DNA from 2 places in the Telluria sp. ZB4P36 genome. Region 1 is predicted to be linked to the other one. Evidence: predicted binding sites of a transcription regulator. Region 1 holds the regulator's gene; the other holds the start of a gene.
What was found. Region 1 encodes LexA, which represses DNA repair genes until DNA is damaged. Its sites were predicted from a motif close to ACTGTATNNNNATACAGT; they were not measured.
Positions count from the first base shown of each region.

Region 2: the regulator LexA is predicted to act here: its motif matches at 1,606-1,623, upstream of AC56LK_RS15255 (putative DNA modification/repair radical SAM protein).

Region 1 is NZ_JCASIE010000001.1:339,246-349,539, forward strand. Features, by position in the region: gene rpsR (30S ribosomal protein S18) at 1-261, opposite strand, end outside; gene priB (primosomal replication protein N) at 298-588, opposite strand; gene rpsF (30S ribosomal protein S6) at 617-1,009, opposite strand; gene AC56LK_RS01640 (DUF6289 family protein) at 1,277-1,495, shown strand; gene lexA (transcriptional repressor LexA) at 1,651-2,283, shown strand; gene AC56LK_RS01650 (tetratricopeptide repeat protein) at 2,335-3,069, opposite strand; gene AC56LK_RS01655 (cystathionine gamma-synthase family protein) at 3,172-4,410, opposite strand; gene purF (amidophosphoribosyltransferase) at 4,419-5,942, opposite strand; gene AC56LK_RS01665 (CvpA family protein) at 5,980-6,468, opposite strand; gene AC56LK_RS01670 (SPOR domain-containing protein) at 6,485-7,375, opposite strand; gene folC (bifunctional tetrahydrofolate synthase/dihydrofolate synthase) at 7,388-8,662, opposite strand; gene AC56LK_RS01680 (hypothetical protein) at 8,675-9,865, opposite strand; gene AC56LK_RS01685 (folylpolyglutamate synthase/dihydrofolate synthase family protein) at 9,893-10,294, opposite strand, start outside.
Region 2 is NZ_JCASIE010000011.1:82,251-92,544, forward strand. Features, by position in the region: gene AC56LK_RS15250 (M16 family metallopeptidase) at 1-1,495, shown strand, start outside; gene AC56LK_RS15255 (putative DNA modification/repair radical SAM protein) at 1,636-2,865, shown strand; gene AC56LK_RS15260 (UdgX family uracil-DNA binding protein) at 2,862-4,316, shown strand; gene AC56LK_RS15265 (TorF family putative porin) at 4,476-5,261, shown strand; gene AC56LK_RS15270 (methyl-accepting chemotaxis protein) at 5,278-7,308, shown strand; gene AC56LK_RS15275 (TraB/GumN family protein) at 7,404-8,426, shown strand; tRNA gene AC56LK_RS15280 (tRNA-Gly) at 8,493-8,566, shown strand; gene AC56LK_RS15285 (hypothetical protein) at 8,761-10,059, shown strand; gene AC56LK_RS15290 (hypothetical protein) at 10,056-10,294, shown strand, end outside.

The sequences.
Region 1 (10,294 bases):
CAGCGCGAGGTAGCGTGCGCGCTTGATGGCGGTGTCGACCTGGCGCTGGTAGTGCGCCTTGGTGCCGGTCAGACGTGCCGGCATGATCTTGCCGTTTTCCTGGACGAAGTCCTTCAGGGTGTCGACGTCTTTGTAATCGACCTGTTCCACGTTCGCAGCGGTGAAGCGGCAGAACTTCTTGCGCTTGAACAGCGGGTTTTGCTGTTTGCGCTTCTCTTTGAGCTTAGCTTTGTTTTTGTCGAACTTTTTACCGAATGCCATTTCGAGGCTCCTGTATCTAATCTAAATTGCGCTGCGTTATGCAGCACTGAAATCAATGATGTGAAACACCAAGGCTTTGCTGTTGCGGTTTTTCCTGGCCAGGAATCCTTCGAAGCGGTAGGCGGCACCGAGTTCGGCGCTTTCCAGCCTGCCTGAAATCTCGCCCGCGCCGAGCGCAGGGATTTCAAACGCGACCTGCCTTGCCACTCCGGCCTCTACCTGCTGCGAATCGTGCATCAGGATCGCGCCCACGATGGGGACGCCGGCCGGGGTATAACGCAGTACGTCACGCTCCGCGATGGTCGCGATGAGCTGGAACCGGTTCACTGCGCTCTATGAATTCCCGAGAAAAAACTCAGGCAGCTGCGGCCGGGGCAGCGGCAGGAGCTGCTGCTTCTGCGCGGTGGCTCTTGGCTGCGTCTTCGCGCTGGACCGACTTCATCATCGGCGACGGTGCGGTTTCGGCCTTCTTCATCTTGACGGTCAGGTGACGCAGGACGGCATCGTTGAACTTGAATGCGGTTTCCAGCTCGACCAGGGTCTCGTTGTCGCACTCGATGTTCAGGCAGATGTAGTGGGCTTTCGGCAGCTTCTGGATCTGGTAAGCCATCTGGCGACGGCCCCAGTCTTCCACGCGATGGATGTTACCGCCGCGGCTGGTCACCGTGGTCTTGTAACGCTCGATCATCGCCGGGACTTGCTCGCTCTGGTCCGGGTGGACGATAAAAACGATTTCATAATGACGCATGCAACACTCCTTAAGGACGTTTAAACAAATGCCCACCTCGGCGTCAAGACGAGTGTGGGAAGGGAAAGCCGGCTATCGTAACACGATCCCGGGCTCGAGGACAAGCGGAAGGGACCAAGTGCTGCAGTCCCGGCACCGCTATGCACATTGCATTAAATACAATAATGTGAATTTTCACCGGTCGATTGTTTCATATGGGGTGCTAGTATTTACTCGCCGGACAACGGTCCGAGCACATGAGTTACCTCAATAACGATCGGAGACAAGATGAAGTTGAAAAGGATTTATCTCGGCGTCGCCGCCATCCTCGTATCGGCGGCTGCCTACGCCTATCCTGGCTATACCACGACCCTGACCTATTATTCGGACGCGACCTACACGACTGAAGTGGGCACCCGCACCTTCACCTGCCAGGGCCGCTGGGTCCAGGTCGGCGAGCGCACCGACTTCGGCGTGGTCACCAACGAAGAAGCCTGCGGCTGGTAATCGCCCGGCCGGGGCCGCTGCTTGCAGCGACCCCGGCCCTGAGTTGAAAATCCAACGTCAACGAAGTTTTTCGAGAAAATTTCGGAATCCCCTTGCGTCTTGCGAAATACTGTATAAAAATACAGTCTGGTCATACAACTATCCAGCCGCACGACATGCTCAAGCTCACTGCAAGGCAAGAACAGATCCTCAACCTGATCAAGGAAGCGATCGAAAACACCGGCTTCCCGCCGACCCGCGCCGAAATCGCGGCCGAGCTGGGATTCAAGTCGGCCAATGCGGCCGAGGAACACCTGCAAGCCCTGGCGCGCAAGGGTGCGATCGAGATTTCGCCGGGCACCTCGCGCGGCATCCGCCTGGTCGGCGCCTCGGTCGAGCAGGTCCCCATGGTCCCGGCGGCCCTGATGATGTCGCTGCCGCTGGTCGGCCGCGTGGCCGCCGGTTCGCCGATCCTGGCCCAGGAACACGTCGAAGCCACCTATTCCGTCGATGCCGCCATGTTCTCGGCGCGCCCCGATTTCCTGCTGAAGGTCAAAGGCTGGTCGATGCGCGACGCCGGCATCTGCGACGGCGACTTCCTGGCGGTCAAGAAGATCGACAGCGCCAAAAACGGCCAGATCGTGGTGGCCCGCCTGGGCGAGGAAGTGACCGTCAAACGCTACCGCAAGACCGGCAACCTGGTCGAACTGCTGCCGGAAAACCCGGACTTCAAGGTGATCCAGGTGACGCCGGAAGACGAGTTCGCGCTGGAAGGCCTGGCCGTCGGCCTGATGCGCAGCTGGCACTGAGGCCTGCCATGAACGCTTCGGCGGCAAGCCGCCGAAGCGTTCAATCGCGTCTTATTGGATCTTCTTGTCCGCCCAGTGCGAATCCTTCTTGGCGGACTTCACCATCTTGTTGTGCTCCGCCACATAGGCCTCGGTTGCCGAGCGCCAAGCCGCGAAATCCGCCAACACCAGCTTCGAGCTGACTTTCGCTTCCTCGCTCAGGTTTTCCTGGAGCTGCTTCAGGTAGGCGGTCGACTGCTCCGTTTCTTCCTTGTTCATCAGCTTGGCGATATCCGCCGGGATACGCTGGGTCAGCGGCATGGCCGCGTTCAGGTTGGTCACGTATTTGTTGTAGCAGTCCTGCCATGACTGCACGGCCGCACCGATGCGGTCGATATCCGCGTTAACCTTCGACATCGCCGGAATGCGCGGCGTGGTGCAGCGGTATTCGCCCGATTTCAGGTCTTCGCCGTCATAGCCCTTGATCCAGTAATCGATTTCCTTGCGGCGCTTGACGCGCTGGTCCATCAGTTCCAGCGAGGCGACCGCGACCTTGTTGCCCTTGGCGGCAGCCTTCTTGAACAGCGCCTCGGCCTTGGCCTCGTCCACCTGCCCCGCTTCGCCGTACCAGTACATCTGGCCGAGGGCCTGTTGCGCCTCGGGATTGCCGGCATTCGCCAGCTTGGTATAGATCTTCAACGCACCCGCGTAATCCTTCTTCGCGAACAGGGCATTGGCGTCTTCCAGCTCGCCGGCAAAGGCGGCACCGCACAGCAGCAGGGATGCAAGGAACAGCTTGGTCTTCATGGGCAGGTGAGGAATAAGGAATAAGAAAGCCCATGATAGCGGTAATCGGCCGGCGTGCTCAACCGCTGAAACAAAACGGCAGCCCAAAGGCTGCCGGTGTCATTACGCGTCGAGCGCCTGGCGGAAGTCCGCCAGCAGGTCGTCGGTATCTTCGATGCCGACCGATACCCGGATCAGGGACTCGGCGATGCCCATGCTGGCGCGCCGCTCCGCCCCCATCTCGAAGAAGATCGTGTGCGCCACCGGGATCACCAGGGTACGGGTGTCGCCCAGGTTGCTGGCCGGGATGCCGAGCTTGAGGCGGTTCAGGTAGTCGAAGCAGTCGATGTCCTCGCGCAGCTCGAAACTCAACAGCGAGCCAGCCGCGCGGAACAGCTCCTTGGTGATGCCATGCTGCGGGTGCGAGGCCAGGCCCGGATAGTGAACGGCCGCCACGCGCGGATCGGCTTCCAGCATCTGCGCCAGCGCCAGCGCGTTGGCGCTGGTGCGTTCCATGCGCAAGGCCAGCGTCTCGGCGCCGACCGCGATATGGTGCGCCGCTTCCGGCCCGAGGGCAGCGCCGAAATCGCGCAAGGCCTTGGCGCGCAGCTGGGCCAGGCCCTGGTTGGCGGCCGGCTGCTTGCGGAAGTTCGCCGCGATGTTCGGGTAGGCGCTCCAGTCGAACAGGCCGGTATCGGTCAGGGCGCCGCCCAGCGCATTGCCGTGGCCGCCGATCGACTTGGTCAGCGAATTCACCACCAGGCCCGCGCCCACCGCCTTCGGGCGGAACAGGTAGGGCGTGGTCATGGTGTTGTCGACCACGTAGAGGATGCCGCGCTCGCGGCACAGCTGGCCGATGCGCGCCAGGTCGGCGACCTGGGTGCGCGGATTGGCGATGGTTTCGACGAAGACCATGCGCGTGTCCGGGGTCAAGGCCGCTTCGACATTGGCGACATCGGTCGCGTCGACGAAGTCCACCGCGACGCCCTGTCCCGCCACCGTCTGCCACAGGCTGTTGGTATTCCCGAACAGGAAGGAGGACGAGACGATATGGTCGCCCGCGCGCAGCAGCGCCTGGAACAGCGCGCCGATGGCGCCCATGCCGGTGGCGAAGCACAGGGTGCCGACGCCGTCTTCCATCTTGCTGATCTTGTCCTCGAGCGCGCTCACCGTCGGGTTGCCCTGGCGGCCGTAGCGGAAGCCCGGTTCCTTGCCCTGGAAGACCGCGGCCAGCTGGCGCGCATCGTTGTAGCCGAAGGCTACCGAGGTGTGCACCGGCTTGTGCAGCGAACCCTGCTCGACCGCCTTGCGGCGGTCGTTGTGCAGGATGGTGGTCGTGAAACCGTACTTCCGGTCGCTCATGGCTGGCCTTACTCCGCCGTCGCCGGGGTGTTGAGGTTCAGCTGGGTGCGCACCGGATCCTCGATCTGGTTCTGCTTCGGGTTATGGCGCGCGGTTTCCTGGCGGTCCAGGTATTCCGGGGTCACGTCGCCGGTCACGTAGACGCCGTCGAAGCAGGAAGCCTCGAAGTTCTTCAGGGCCGGGTTGACGTCCGAGATGGCGCGCTTGAGCGCATCCACGTCCTGGTAGACCAGGCGGTCGGCGGTGATCTCGGCGCAGACTTCCTCGACGGTGCGGCCATGGGCGATCAGCTCGTCGCGGGTCGGCATGTCGATGCCGTACACGTTCGGGTACAGCACCGGCGGCGCGGCCGAGGCGAAGAACACCTTGCGGGCGCCGGCGTCGCGCGCCATCTGCACGATCTCGCGGCTGGTGGTGCCGCGCACGATCGAGTCGTCGACCAGCAGCACGTTCTTGTCCTTGAACTCGGAGGCGATGGCGTTGAGCTTCTGGCGTACCGACTTCTTGCGCATCCCTTGCCCCGGCATGATGAAGGTGCGGCCGATGTAGCGGTTCTTGATGAAGCCTTCGCGGTACTCGACGCCGAGCTTCAGGGCCAGCTGGATCGCGGCCGGGCGCGAGGAATCGGGGATCGGCATGACCACGTCGATCTCGCCTTCCGGGATCTCCTGGCGGATCTTGTCGGCCAGGTATTCGCCCATGCGCAGGCGGGTCGCGTACACCGAGGCGCCGTCGATCACCGAATCCGGACGGGCCAGGTAGACGAATTCGAAGGCGCAGGGATTCAGCGACGGGTTCTCGGCGCACTGGCGCTCGTACAGCTTGCCGTCGTTGTCGATGAAGACCGCCTCGCCCGGCGCGATGTCGCGCACGAAGCGGAAGCCCAGGCCTTCCAGCGCCACCGATTCGCTCGCCACCAGGTATTCGGTGCCCTGCTCGGTTTCATTGATGCCGAGGCACAGCGGACGGATGCCGAAGGGATCGCGGAAGGCCAGCATGCCGTGGCCGGCGATTTGGGACACCACCGCATAGGCGCCGCGCACGCGGCGATGCACGGCGGACACCGCCTTGAACACCGCATCGGTGTCCAGATTGTAGCCGTCGGCCGCTTCCTGGATTTCGTGGGCCAGCACGTTCAGCAGCACTTCCGAATCGGAATCGGTGTTGATGTGGCGGCGGTCGTTGCGGAACAGCTCTTCCTTGAGCTCGGCCTGGTTGGTCAGGTTGCCGTTGTGGGCCAGGGTGATGCCGAACGGGGCGTTGACGTAGAAGGGTTGCGCCTCTTCCTCGCTCGACGAACCCGCGGTCGGGTAGCGGCAGTGGCCGATACCGGTATTGCCCTGCAGCGAGCGCATGTTGCGCGTGCGGAACACGTCGCGCACCAGGCCGTTGGCCTTGTACATCGAGAACATGCTGCTGTGATTGGTTGCAATGCCCGCAGCATCCTGTCCGCGATGCTGCAGCAGCAGCAAGGCATCATACAGAAGCTGGTTGACGGGATTGTTCGAGACGACGCCGACGATGCCACACATGGTGCGCTCCTAAAACTGGACTGCCTGATTACAAAAATTAAAACTTCACGTGCTGCGCAAGCGCAGCGGGAAGAAACGGTTTCACGGTGCGCGCCCCGGTTTCCGCCATGGGCGAGAGCAGCGCGTTTCTCCAGAAATCCTGTTGCGGAATGGACGTCATCCCACACAATATGACGGCGGCAAGCACGATTACAATGCCGCGCGCCAATCCAAACAATCCTCCCAGGCCGCGGTCCGCCAGGCTCAGGCCGGTGGCGGTGATCAGGGCGCCGATCGCCAGCGACAGCAGGCCCATCAGGATGCGCACGCCGAGGAACAGCACGATGAAGGCCAGGATGAGCCGGGCGCTCTCGCCCGGCAGCATATCCGGCAGCATCGGCGCCAGCTGGGCGCCGTAGGCGTTCGCCACCACGAAGGCCACGACCCAGCCCAGCAGCGACAGGATCTCCTTCACCAGGCCGCGCAGGGTGGAAATGATGACCGACGATACCAGTACGAACAACACCAGGTAATCGAAAATCGTCACGCCCGCGCAAGCCTCATCACAGCGGCACCAGGGTGCCCGACAGGCCCATGGCGATCAGCTTCGAGCGAATCTTCTCGCCCTCTTCCTTGGTGTACGGCCCCACGCGCACGCGGATCAGCTCACCCGACTTCTCGGTGAACGAGGACACGCCGGCCGCGCGCAGGCGGCCCTGCAGTTCGTCGACTTTCTGCTGGGTGGCCAGCGCCGCCACCTGCACCACGTATTTCTGCGACGGGCCGGCGGCCTGCACCACCGGCTTGCCCTGGAGGATGGCCAGCGCGCGCGCGGCCTCGTCCTGGGTCGGCTTGGCGGCCGGTTTTTCGCTCTTCTTGGCTTCGAGGTCGGCGACCTTCGGATGCAGCTCCGCTTCAGGCTTGCGCTTCGGTTCCGGCTTGGCGGGCTCCACCTTGGGCTCGAGCTTCGGCTCGACCTTCGGCGCGGCAGGCTCGGTGCGCGCGGTGTCGAGCGTGCGCAGCGGCGGTGGATCGGCCGGCGGGGTCGCGACCGTGGCCAGCGGCGCATCGGCCGGCTCGACGATTTCCTCGCCGCTGTCGACGGTGGCGGCGGCAGGCACCGGCAGCGCCGCAGCCTTGTCTTTCGACGGGATGTTGATGGCGATGTCGGCACCGAGCGGCTTGGGCTCGGAGTCGAGCAGCATCGGCAGGCCGACCGCGGCCGCGAGGGCCAGCGCAATGGCGCCTACCAGTCGGCGGCGCGCGCGCTTCTTTTCGGGGAGGATCGGGTCGGCGCCGGCGCGGCCGCGCCCGCGGCTTGCGCCCTCGCCGGCGTGGGAAGCGCGCTTGGTGCGGGCGCGTTCGCCGTAGGCGGCATCGTCATCCTTGACGAAGTGGCCGCTGTCCCGGACAGTGTCTTGCTTGTTTTTGCTACCGAACGAGAACAAGCCCATGCGTTTCAAGAGTCAGTGAAGAGAGGATTTACGGGCCGCCATCACGCCGGCGACCGTGAAGAACGAGCCAAAGACCACAATTCTATCATTCTCCCCTGCCCGGCTCACGGCGTTTGCATAGGCCTCGGCCGGCGTGGCGAAGCTGGTGACCGAAAAATCGTCCTCTTTTGCACCTGCGGGCCTGAGCGCCGCGAGCTTTTCCGCCACCTGTTCCGGCTGCGCCGAACGCGGCGTCGGCAGCGCGGTGACGCACCAGTGGTCGACGATGCCGCGCAGCGGCGCGATCACGGCCTCGATGTCCTTGTCTTCCATGATGCCGAACACCGCATAGGTAAAGCGGTGGAAGCCCATGTTGCCGAGGTTGTGCGCGAGGGCCGCGGCCGCATGCGGATTATGGGCCACGTCCAGCACCTGGGTGGGACGGCCAGGCAGCACCTGGAAGCGTCCCGGCAGCTCGACCATCGCCAGGCCGGCGCGCACCTCCTGCGCACCGCAGGGCAGCTGCATGCGCAGCACCTCGAGCGCGGCCAGCACGGCCGCGGCATTCAGCAGCTGGTTGGCGCCGCGCAGCGCCGGATAGGCAAGCGAATTGCGGCGCTGCGAGCGTCCGCCATAGCTCCACTGCTGCTGGTCGCCCTGGTAGTTGAAGTCGCGGCCCAGCAGCCACAGGTCGGCGCCGATGGCCTCGGCGTGATCGATCAGCGATCGCGGCGGCACCGGGTCGCTGCAGATCGCGGCCTTCCCCGGGCGGAAGATGCCCGCCTTCTCGAAGCCGATCTTCTCGCGCGTGTCGCCCAGGTAGCTGGCATGGTCGATGTCGACGCTGGTGACGATCGCCACGTCGGCGTCCAGGATGTTCACCGCATCCAGGCGTCCGCCCAGTCCGACCTCGAGGATCCAGACGTCGAGCTCCGCATGCTGGAAGATGTCCAGTGCGGCCAGCGTATCGAGTTCGAATGCGGACAGGCTCGTGGCCGCATCGTGCGCCGCGACCCGGCCGAACGCACGGTCGAGCTCAGCGTCCTCGGCGGGCGCGCCGTTGAGCCGGATGCGCTCGCGGAAGCTCAGGAAGTCCGGCGAGGTATAGCAGCCGACGCGGTAGCCGGCGCGCAACAGCACCGACTCGAGCATCGCGCAGGTCGATCCCTTGCCGTTGGTGCCGCCCACCGTGATGACCACCGGCGGCGCCGCGGCAATGTCGAGCGCGGCACGCGCCGCCTGCACCCGCTCCAGGCCCAGTTGAATAGGTTTTTCGCTCCACTGTGCGCGAATGTCTTGCCAGCTCATGATGATTCCGTCCTACCTGTTACGACGATTGAAGACCCAGCCAAGGGCGCGGCGCATGAAGCGCCGGCACGGCCCGGAGAAATGCAGCACTGCCCAGATGCCGAACGCGCCCAGTACGACGAATCCGAACACGATCCAAAAACCCGGTTCCAGCAGGACGTTCTTGGTTCCGCTGAACACGAAGGGGGGTACCGGCAGCGCGTTGAAGGCCACGCCGACGCTCAGGATAGTGAAAACGAACAGGATCCACTGGATGTTCGCGATCTGGGCGGATGCCAGGTAATTCTCTTGCAGGCTGATTGTTTTTTGAAATTCTTCCGAGACTTCCACCAGGTTGCTCAGCTGCTCCTGCAGCCGGAACGAGGTGTACATGCCGAAGAATACCGACAGGGTCGGCGATCCCGGCTCGGCACGGTTCTTGACGTTGGCGAAACGCAGCGCCGCCACGGTCTTCTTTCGCGTCAGGATCAGCTTGCGCGATTCCATGTCGCGCTCGCCCTCGAACGAGAGCTCGTTGAGCAGGCGTTCCGCGCGCTGGCATATGAGCCAGCAATAGAAGAGGTAGCACCCGACCGCCGCCAGCACGGCGTTCTCCGCCTGGGCCGTCACGGCTGTTGCGGGCTCGGCCGCCGGCGTACTCTGCCACTTTCCCTGAGGGAGCAGGTAGAAGCCGGGTATCGGCAACTGCCTGAAGCGCTCGGGCTGGAACATGCCGGTCAGCGCCGGCGCGCACAGTTCGAGGAAAGCGATGGCATCCTGGTAGTCCTTGGGTCGCCGGTTCAGCAAGAACGGCGTGCGGCCGGGCTCGAGCTCGGCCTCATCCACGTGCCCCAACACGATGCAGAATACGAGGTCGTCGCCTTCGACGCCGGACGCATCCGCACTGCCGCTGAAGCAGGCAAACAAATCTTCCACCCGCGTGGTCGCGTCCTCGCCTTCCATGGCGACGCGCATTGTCGCCGGCAAGCCGGGCGTGTCGAAGCGGAAGATATTATGACGCCCAAACAAATTGCTGATCAGACTGCGCATCACGCCGGTGAAACGCGATGACTTGAACAGCGGATCGTCGATGCCGCAGCGCCGCGCAGCCCGGCCTTCCAGGGTCGCGAGCAGTTCGAAACGCTCGCGTGGGCGCATCCCGGCGATACGGTCGAAGTTGCTGCCGGATTCCGTCACCACCCGCTCGCTGAAGCGGAAATTCAAGAATAAAATGCTTTTACGAATAGACATTCAATGACTTAATTCGCTGAGCTGCAAGGCACTACGGACCGAGCGCAGGAACACCTGCACACCGATCACGTAGACGCGTTCATGGCGCTCCAGCAGGTCCAGGAAGGCCGCGGTCGAGGCTTCGTCCATGCCGGTCACCGTATCGAAGCGGCCCGACCAGCTGCCCTCGATCACGGGAGCAGCGACGTGGCCGACCGGGCTGTCCGCGCCGAAGAAGAAAATAGTGCTCAAGCCGGCTGTGCGCAGGCGCCCGAGCAGACCGGGCAAGTCCTTGTCGGCCGTCATGCCGAGCACGACCGCACCCGGATCACACTGGGCGGAGCGGATGTAGTCGAGGTCGAGGCAATCGGCGCCGACGGCGCCGTCCAGGAATACGGTCTGCCCCTTGCGCAGGCGGGACGA
Region 2 (10,294 bases), on a different contig from region 1:
CCTCGAGCTCTTCGCCACCAGCAGCCCGGCCGACGTGAAGACGGCCGCCAACCGCTGGCTGCGCGCCAACCACTACACCATGACGGTGCGTCCCTCGGCCAAGCTGGCCGCAGCCAAGTCCACCCTGGACCGCAAGAAGCTGCCTGGCCTGGGTGAAGCGCCCGACGTGAAATTCCCGGCGCTGCAGCGCGCCCAGCTGAAGAACGGCCTGAAGGTCGTGCTGCTGGAACGCCACTCGGCCCCGATCGTCAACGTCTCGCTGGCGGTCGATGCCGGCGCGGCCTCGGACACCGCCGCCAAGGCCGGCGCCGCCTCGCTGGCGCTCGACCTGCTGGACAAGGGCACCAAGACGCGCGACGCCTTCGCCCTGTCGGACGCGCTGGAAAACCTCGGCGCGCGCCTGAGCACCGGTACCGGCCAGGACCAGTCGCTGGTGCGCCTGCAGGCCACCTCCGCCAACCTGGCGCCCTCGCTGGCCCTGATGGCCGAAGCCGCGCTGGCACCAAGCTTCCCGCAAGACCAGTTCGCCCTGTCGAAGAGCCGCCGCATCGCCGGCATCGCCCAGGAAAAGGCCCAGCCGAACAGCCTGGCCCTGCGCCTGGTGCCCTCGGTGCTGTACGGCGCGGACCACGCCTACGGCAAGCCGGCTTCCGGCTTCGAGGGCAGCGTGCAAAGCCTGACCCGCGACGACCTGATGGCATGGCACGCCACCTGGTTCAAGCCGGGCAGCGCCACCATCGTCGTCGCCGGCGATACCAGCATGGACAAGCTGCTGCCGGCGCTGGAAGCGAGCTTCGGCAAGTGGCAGCAGGGCACGGCACCGAGCAAGAAGATGACGACCGTGCCGGCGACCCAGGGCAAGCGCCTGATCCTGGTGGACAAGCCGGATGCGCCGCAGTCGACCATCGTCGCGACCCACGTCTCGCATGCCTATGGCCAGCCGGAAGACCTGGCGATAGAACCGGTGATGGTGAACTTCGGCGGCATGGCGACCTCGCGCCTGAACCGCAACCTGCGCCTCGACAAGCACTGGAGCTACGGCACCCAGGCACGCCTGACGGAAGTGCGCGGCCAGCGCCCGTTCTACATCATCGCGCCGGTGCAGACCGACAAGACAATCGAAGCGATGCGTGAAGTGCAGAAGGAACTGCGCGGCGTGGCGGGCGAGCGTCCGCTGGTGGGTACCGAGTACGAGAGCATCATGCGCAGCATGACCTCGCGCCTGCCGGGCCGCTATTCCACCCTCGCCGCCCTCGAATCGGCCGGCCTGGAGACCGTGAACCTGGGCCTGGCCGACGACTACTGGAGCAAGTACGCGTCGAACGTGCGCGAACTGACCCCGCAACAGCTGGCGGCCGCGTCGTCCAAGTTCATCAAGCCGGACGAGGTGGTGTGGATGGTGATCGGCGACCTGCGCAAGATCGAGGCAGGCGTGCGCTCGCTCGGTTGGGGCGAGGTGACGGTGGTGGATGCGGACGGCAAGCCGCTGCGTTGATCCACTGAGCTTGTTGTCTTGGAAAGCCCGGTCCGGTGACCGGGCTTTTTTACATCTCGTCCCGGCTTTGAACCGTGCAAACGGCCCTGTGCATACGCGCGCGATAGTATACTGTATGCCCATACAGTTCGGGGCGTGCGATGGAACTCAAGGACAAACTGGAAATCCTGGCCGATGCCGCGAAATACGATGCGTCCTGCGCCAGCAGCGGTGCGCCGAAGCGTTCGTCCGAGGACAAGGACGGCTTCGGCGCCACCACGGGCATGGGCATCTGCCACAGCTATACGCCGGACGGCCGCTGCGTCTCGCTGTTGAAGATTTTGCTCACCAACTTCTGCATCTACGACTGCCAGTACTGCATCAACCGCCGCACCTCCAACGTGCCGCGCGCCCGCTTCTCGGTCGAGGAGGTGGTCAAGCTCACCCACGATTTCTATGTCCGCAACTACATCGACGGCCTGTTTCTGAGCTCGGGCATCATCCAGTCGGCCGACTACACCATGGAGCAGCTGGTGGCCGTGGCGCGCCAGCTGCGCGAAGTGCACGGCTTCCGCGGCTACATCCACCTCAAGACCATTCCGGACGCCGACCCGCTGCTCATCGAAGAAGCGGGGCGCTGGGCCGACCGCCTGTCGGTCAACATCGAGCTGCCCACCCACGACAGCGTGACCCGCCTCGCGCCCGAGAAAAGCGTCCACACCATCAAGCTGGCGATGGGCTCGATCCGGCGCAAGCTCGACGAAAAGGCCGAGGAGCCGAAGTCGCCCAGCTTCGCGCCGGCCGGCCAGAGCACGCAGATGATCGTCGGCGCCGACGCCAGCGACGACCACACCATCCTCAACACGGCCGAGACCCTGTACGGCAGCTATAAGCTGAAACGGGTGTACTACTCGGCCTTCAGCCCGATCCCGCAAAGCCCGAAAAGCGTGCCGGCGGCGCCGCCGCCGCTGCTGCGCGAGCACCGCCTCTACCAGGCCGACTTCCTGCTGCGCGGCTACGGCTTCACGGCCGGCGAGCTGGTGCCCGACGCCGGCAACCTGGCGCTCGACGTCGACCCCAAGCTGGGCTGGGCGCTCAGCAACCGCGAGCACTTCCCGCTCGACCTGAACCGCGCCGACGAAACCATGATCGCGCGCGTGCCGGGCATCGGCATCCGCAACGCGAAACGCATCGTGGAGCTGCGCCGCCTCCGGCGCATCCGCTGGGAAGACCTGTCGCGCCTGCGCTGCAGCATGAAGAAGCTGGCGCCCTTCATCGTCACGGCCGACTACAAGCCGGTGCAGGGCGCGGCCAGTTCCCACCTCCTGCGGCGCCACCTGGCCGACGCGCCCGAGCAGATGAACCTGTGGCCGGAATTGCAGGCCGCATGATCCAGGCGCCACAGGTGGCGGACTTCGGAGAATGGCGCACGGCCGCGCGCGACTTGTTGCGCGCCGGCGTGCCGCCCGAAGCGGTCAACTGGGGGGCGCCCGAGGGTGGCGACCTGTTCTCGGGTGCGCCGACGGAGGACGAGCGGCAGCATAATGCCGGCATCACAACACAAGCAGCGCATCTGCCGCCGCATGTGCCACGTTCCTTGCTCGAGATACTGCAGCAAGCCGCTTGCTTCCGTGCGCCCGACCGTTGGGCTTTTCTCTACCGCGTGCTGTGGCGCTGGACGCAGGGCGAGCACGACGTGCAGTCGCCCGCCGACCCGGACGGCAGCCGCCTGCACGGCATGGTCAAGGCGGTGCGCCGCGAGGAGCACGACATGCATGCCTATATCCGATTCCGCGAGCGCCCGGCCGATGCCGGCCCGCCGCGCTTCGTCGCCTGGTTCGAGCCGCGCCACGACGTACTGCCCCAGGTGGCCGAACATTTCGTCGCCCGCATGGGCAAGCTCAGCTGGATGATCGCCACGCCCGAGGCCAGCGTGCTGTGGGACGGCCAGACCCTGCACAACACCGGCCCCCTGATGTCGAGCGCCGCCGACCTCGACGACGCCGGCGAAGCGCTCTGGCTCACCTATTACCGCAGCATCTTCAATCCGGCCAGGGTCAACGCCCAGCTGATGCAGAGCCACATCCCCTCGCGCTTCTGGAAGAACCTGCCGGAAGGCGCGATCGTGCCTTCGCTGGTGAGCCAGGCCGAACTCGGGGCGCGCAAGATCGGCCAGGTGCAGGCGGTGGGACGGCGCAGCGGCGCCACCATCCCGATCAGCGCCGACGCCGCGCAGCCGGACCGCGAGCAGCCCTCCAAGCTGGACGAGTGCCGGCGCTGCGAGCTGTGGCAATACGCCACCCAGGCGGTCGGCGGCGAAGGTGCAAAGCGGGCGCAGATCATGGTCGTCGGTGAACAGCCGGGCGACCAGGAAGACCTGGCGGGCCAACCCTTCGTCGGGCCGGCCGGCAAGCTGCTCGACCGCGTGTTCGCCCAGGCCGAAGTCGACCGCAAGACCATCTACCTCACCAATGCGGTCAAGCACTTCAAGTGGGAGCCGCGCGGCAAGCGCCGCCTGCACAAGACCCCGGTCCAGCGCGAGATCGAGGCTTGTCACTACTGGCTCGAGAAAGAGCTGGCCGCGGTCAAGCCGAAGGTGATTGTGGCCATGGGCGCGACCGCGCTCAAGTCCGTGATGCGCAAGGCCACCGTCAAGCTCAAGGACACCCTGGGCAAGCCGATCCGCCACGACGGCTGCTGGGTGGTGACCATCTACCACCCCTCCTACGTGCTGCGGGTGCCGGACGAAGCGGCCAAGCAGGAAGCCTTCTCGGTGATGGTGACGGGCCTGAAGCTGGCGCACGAGCTGCTGGAGCGCCCCGACCTGCCCGAACCGGACTGATATCGCCGGAATTGCTGAGTGTTGCGCCAAGGACGCACGGAAGTAAAAATCTCGTTATCGAACACTTCACAATCGCGTGAATATTCACATTTGTCTCGTAATATTTCCGTACGGAATTAATTCTTGGCCTCCTGCCTTCCGACGGACCTACGAGACATCATGATTTCATCCCTTCGCCGGCTGCTGCCGGCTTCCCTGCTGCTGCTGGCCATGCCCACCGTCCAGGCCGGCGGCCAGGAAGCCGCCCCGGCTGCCACCGTTACCACCACCCTTACCGCGGCGTCCCAATACGTCTCGCGCGGGATGCGCCAGACCTGGGGCAAACCCGCGCTGCAGGCAGGCCTCGATGTCGTCCATCCGAGCGGCTGGTCGTTCGGCACCTGGGCCTCGACCGTCAGCGACCGCTTCATCGAGGGCGGCCGCGCCGAATGGGACCTGTACGGCGGCTACGCCGGCACGGTCGGGCCGGTCGGCTACAGCCTGACGGCGATGCATTACCGCTATCCGGGCGCCCGCATCGGCGCCACCGGCACCAAATACGACTACACCGAACTGGTGCCCGGCCTGAGCTTCGGCTCCCTGTATGCGAAGTACTACCGCACGGTGTCGCGCGATTTCTTCGGCATCACGGACGCGCGCGGCACCGGCTACCTGGACATCGGCGCCAACCATGACCTGGGTGGCGGCTACACGCTCAACCTGCACCTGGGTGACGGCCGCGTGGCGGGCGCCGGCAACGCTATCTGGGACTGGCGCGACGCCAAGCTCGGCATCACCAAGGTCTTCGACGGCGGCTGGACCGCCGCCGCCGCCTGGACCCGCGCCTGGGGCGCCACCGATGCCTACGACCGCTACACCACCGGCGTGCCGCGCGCAGACGGCAGCGTCGCCATTTCCAATCCCGCCAAGGGCACGCTCGCCGTGAGCCTGGCACGCACTTTCTGATAACGACGGAGACCCCATGCTCGATACGAAGCAGCCGCGCCGCATGCGCGGCCTGACCCTTTCGCTCACCGCCAAGATCTGCGCCACCGCCACCGCGCTGGTGGTGCTCAGCCTCGGCGCCACCTCGACCTTCATCGGCATCGAGAGCAGCACCTCGTCGCAGGAAGCGGCGATGGCGCAGGCGCGCACCGCCGCGCGCGAAGCCGCGGCCTCGCTGCAGGGACGCATCGGCGCCGGCCTGTCCAGGGTACAGGTCATGTCGACCTCGATGGAAGCCGTGCGCGGCACCGAGCTGCCGCTGGCGCGCGAACAGGTGAACGGCATGGTCAAGTCCTTCCTGCTGGGGAGCGAAGACTTCGTCGGCGCGGCCGTGACCTTCGAACCGGATGCCTTCGATGGCAAGGATGCCGAGTACGCCGGCAAATCGCCCGAATACGATGCCACCGGCCGTTTCATGCCCTACTGGTCGCGCAACGCCAACGGCAGCGTCGACGCGGCGCCGATCGTCTTCACCAACACCCCGGGCGGCAACGACTGGTATGACGTGCCGAAGGCCACGCGCAAGTCGCATTTCACCGAGCCCTACATGTATCCGATCAACGGCAAGGACGAGCTGATCGCCTCGCTGGCGACGCCGATCGTCGTCGGCGGCCGGTTCATGGGCGTGACTACCGCCGACTTCATGCTGGTCGGCCTGGGCAAGATGCTGGCCGGGATGCAGCGCGTCGAAGGCGGCACGCTGGCGCTGGTGTCGAATGGCGGCCTGTACGCGAGCCACGCCGACCACGCCCGCAACGGCAAGAAGGCCAATGACCTGCCCGCCGCCGCGCTCGAGGCGGTTCGCCAGGGCAAAGCCTACGAATACGCCGAAGGCGGCACGATCCACCTGCTGCAGCCCTTGCGCTTCCACCCGGACATCGCGCCCTGGTCCATCTCGCTCGCCTTCCCGGAAAGCGTTGCCACCGCTTCGTCGCGCGCGCTGGTCGGCTACGCGCTGATGGTCTCGGTGGTCTGCGCCGTGATCGCCGCCTTCGTGATGGTGAGCGTGTTGCGCCGCCTGACCCGTCCGCTGCGCGTCCTGAGCCACGCCATGACCGACCTGGCAGGCGGCAACGCCGACCTGAGCGCACGCCTCGAGGCGCGCGGCAACGACGAGCTGGCCGAGATCGCGCGTGGCTTCAACACCTTCGTGGCCAAGATCCAGGACGTGCTGGCACGCGTGCGCAGCAGCTCCGAAGCGGTGGCGACGGCATCCAGCGAGATCCGCCAGGGGAATGCCGACCTGTCGGTGCGCACCGAACAGCAGGCCAGCGCGCTCGAGGAAACCGCGGCGTCGATGGAAGAACTGAACGGTACCGTGAAGCAGAACGCTGACAATGCGCGCCAGGCCAACCAGCTGGCCGGGTCGGCCAGCGAGATCGCCACGCGCGGCGGCGAAGTCGTGGCCCAGGTGGTCGACACCATGGCCTCGATCAGCGACGCGTCGAAGAAGGTGGTGGACATCATCAGCGTCATCGACGGCATCGCCTTCCAGACCAACATCCTGGCGCTGAACGCCGCCGTCGAAGCGGCGCGCGCCGGTGAGCAGGGCCGCGGCTTCGCCGTGGTGGCGACCGAGGTGCGCAACCTGGCGCAGCGCAGCGCCGCCGCCGCCAAGGAGATCAAGGCCCTGATCGGCGACTCGGTCGACAAGGTCAGCGTGGGGACCATGCTGGTCGAGGACGCCGGCAAGACGATGGAAGAAGTGGTATCCAGCGTGCGCCGCGTGAGCGACATCGTCGCCGAGATCAGCGCCGCCAGCGCGGAGCAGAGCACCGGCATCGGCCAGGTCAACCAGGCCATCGTGCAGATGGACGGCGTGACCCAGCAGAACGCGGCCCTGGTCGAGGAAGCGGCGGCCGCGGCGGAAAGCCTGCAGCAGCAGGCAGCCACCCTGGTGGCGCTGGTGGGCGAGTTCAAGATCGAGGACGACACCCGCGCGCAACCGGCCGCCCGCCCTCAGCTTGGTAAAGCGGCGCCAGTGCGCCTGGCCATGCAGGCGGCATGAAGTGCGGAAGGCGCCGCGCTGCTTAAGGCATCGCTAAGCGCCTGCCCATATTGGCGGGTTAAGCTTGACGGACAATCAACAACAAGGATGTCCTGATGCTCAAACTCGCGATCGTTCCTGCGCTGTGCCTTGCCTTGTGCGCGGTACCCGCCCACGCCCAGACGGCCGATCCGGCAGAGCCGCCTGCGGCCCCCGTTTCCGCCGACACCGCGCCGGCGGCGACCGAACAGATCCTGGTCGTCGGCCAGAAGCCCGGTCCCGGCATGTGGAAGGTGTCGAAAGGCGATCACGTGCTGTGGATCTTCGGCGACTATTCTCCGCTGCCGGTCAAGATGCAATGGCGCTCGCACGAAGTCGAAGCCGTGATCGCCCGATCGCAGGAATACCTGGCGCCGCCGGTGGCGAGTGCCTCGGTCGGCTACTTCAAGGGCGCACTCCTGCTGCCCTCGCTCATCGGCATCAACAAGATTCCCGAGGGTGCAACACTGCGCGAGGTGCTGCCGCCGGACGTCTATGCGCGCTGGCAGCCGATGAAAGAGAAGTACCTCCCCAAGAACGATGAGCGCGAGCGCCCGGTCTTCGTGGCGGGCCAGCTGTTCAGTTCCGCGCTGGCCAAGGCCGGCCTGACCACGCGCACCGGCGTGCGCAAGCAGGTCGAGAAGATCGTCGACGACAAGAAGCTGAAGGTGACGCGCTCCAGGATCGAACTGCCGATGGATAACGCACGGCGCATGATCAAGGACTTCAAGAAGTCGCCGGTCGAGGACGTGGCCTGCCTGGATTCCACGATCTCCCGGCTGGAAACCGACATCGATGCCATGCGGGTGCGCGCCAATGCCTGGTCCAAGGGCGACATCGACGGCATCCGCAAGCTCGACTTCGTCGATCACGAAGAGAATTGCCGGGACGTGATCCTGAACAGCGCCGCCGTGCGCGACGATCCGGCCTTCCAGTCGGTGCGTCCGCGCCTGAAGGCCATGTGGGTGGCGGCGGCGGAGAGTGCGCTGGAGCGGAACGCATCGACCTTCGCGCTGCTGCCGATGCGGGATATTCTGGATCCGAAGGGGATGCTGGCGGCGCTCGCCGCCAAGGGGTATACGGTCGAGCAACCGGAATAGCGTTCTGCCTTTGCGGGGGCTGGAAATTTGTCAAAGCGCGACAAACGCGCGTAGAATGCTGGCAACGCGGGTGTAGCTCAATGGTAGAGCAGAAGCTTCCCAAGCTTACGACGAGGGTTCGATTCCCTTCACCCGCTCCAGTGAAAAACAAGAAAAACTAGCTGGCCGTCGCTCCACAAATCCGCAAGCGCTCCACAAAACGTACTGTGCAAGGCGTCAAGCAAGCGCGGTGCCATACTTTGATTACACACGTTCAAGCGCTGGTACTCATGAATGTATGGCAACATTTAGTACCAGAAGTTAAAATAACGTGGTTGCTACAGGCACATCGATCATGACACCAGACACTCTCCGACTTCCTCCTCTTACTGAGTTCCTCGCAGGCAGTCTACGGAATTTATATCTTGCGTTTACGCAATCGCCCGAGGCCATCCCTCGATCCAAGGAAGAGCTGGTTGAGGCGTTGTCGCCGCACGTGGAAGATCGCGGGCTTGCGCAGTTGATTTCTCAGCTGGAAGCCACTCAGACTTTCCGCCATATGTATCTCTATGCTTTGGCAAAGCGGCCTGACGGACGTGCATTGAGCCAAGCAATTAGTAGTCTCAACAGTGCTGCGCCCATCTGCGTAGACGATAAGACTAAATTGCACTACTTAGGCGATTGCCCCAACGACTATCCGTTGTTAAGACTTGCACATCCTGTCACGAACTCGTACTACGTCCCGGACGGCGTGGAGCGGATGAAGCTTGAGACCTCTTCGTTTAGGCATGCAGTTGTCATTGCTATCAAGCCTGAATTGGGTGTTGTCGAAATTCGATTTAATGGGTATGAGCAAAGTAAATACACTTCCGACAAGAATCGAATTTCATACCGCGATGTGGCTGCAAGCTGTGCTGGTTTCCTGGCCGGGGCGTTGAACGTCGAAGTAAAGGGGCTGCCACTGAAGCAGCCTGTTGAGGAGTTAATCGAAAACTACGGCGATGAGGTCTCTCATCAGAAGAATGTTTCTCGCGTTGGCGGAGGCCGCATTTCGCTAGATGTAGGAGACTCCGATGATGCAACTGACCTGAATGACCTGTTGAAAACAGCTTTCCAATTAAAGGGAACTGGCACTAGCCCAACTGCTGCAATGAACAGTTGGACTGCGGAAAACGTCACATTGAAATGGTCGAAGTTCAATGCGCTTACCCGCATTGACTACACCGGTGAAACACCGGAAGTGATGTTCTCTTGGAAGTCTGTCGAGCATCGTTCCTTAAAGAATCAGGATCACATCATCAAAACGATGGTTGCGTTTACTGATCTTGATCGGTCGCGCGACATGAGAAAGATTGCAAGTAGCTTGCAGAACTTGAAGACTGGAGAAGTTCTTACTGTTCTCGACGTGTCACAACGAGCTGGTGCCCCCGTAAACGATGCGATGGAACATTTGCTCGAGCAAGTCCGTTCGCGGCGTATGCGCATGCTCTTTAGGATCAGGGCAAGCTCGGCCTTAATTGACACGTCCAACAACTGGGTTCTCTCAGTCGCTGAGCTGCCGCAGCAAGTCGAAACTATGGATGGTGACACGATCAACCTCTCGAACCCTGCCAACATCGAAGTGGGATTTACGTTGGCGGAGGTGAAGAAATGACGGGGATGCCATCCATCACTACCACCTCTCCTGATTCTTCTTTAGCGTTTGTCCTGGATTTTCTGGCGAAGAATAATGGCGTAGATGACGCGGCCATATGGTCATTACTTGACAAAGTGGATCGTGCCAAATTGGCGCAGTTGCTGACCGATGTTGACGCGGTGGACGCGACAAAGTACGACAAAACTGTCAATGTTGGGATGACCAGCAAGACCTTCGAAACGATCAAGTCGGG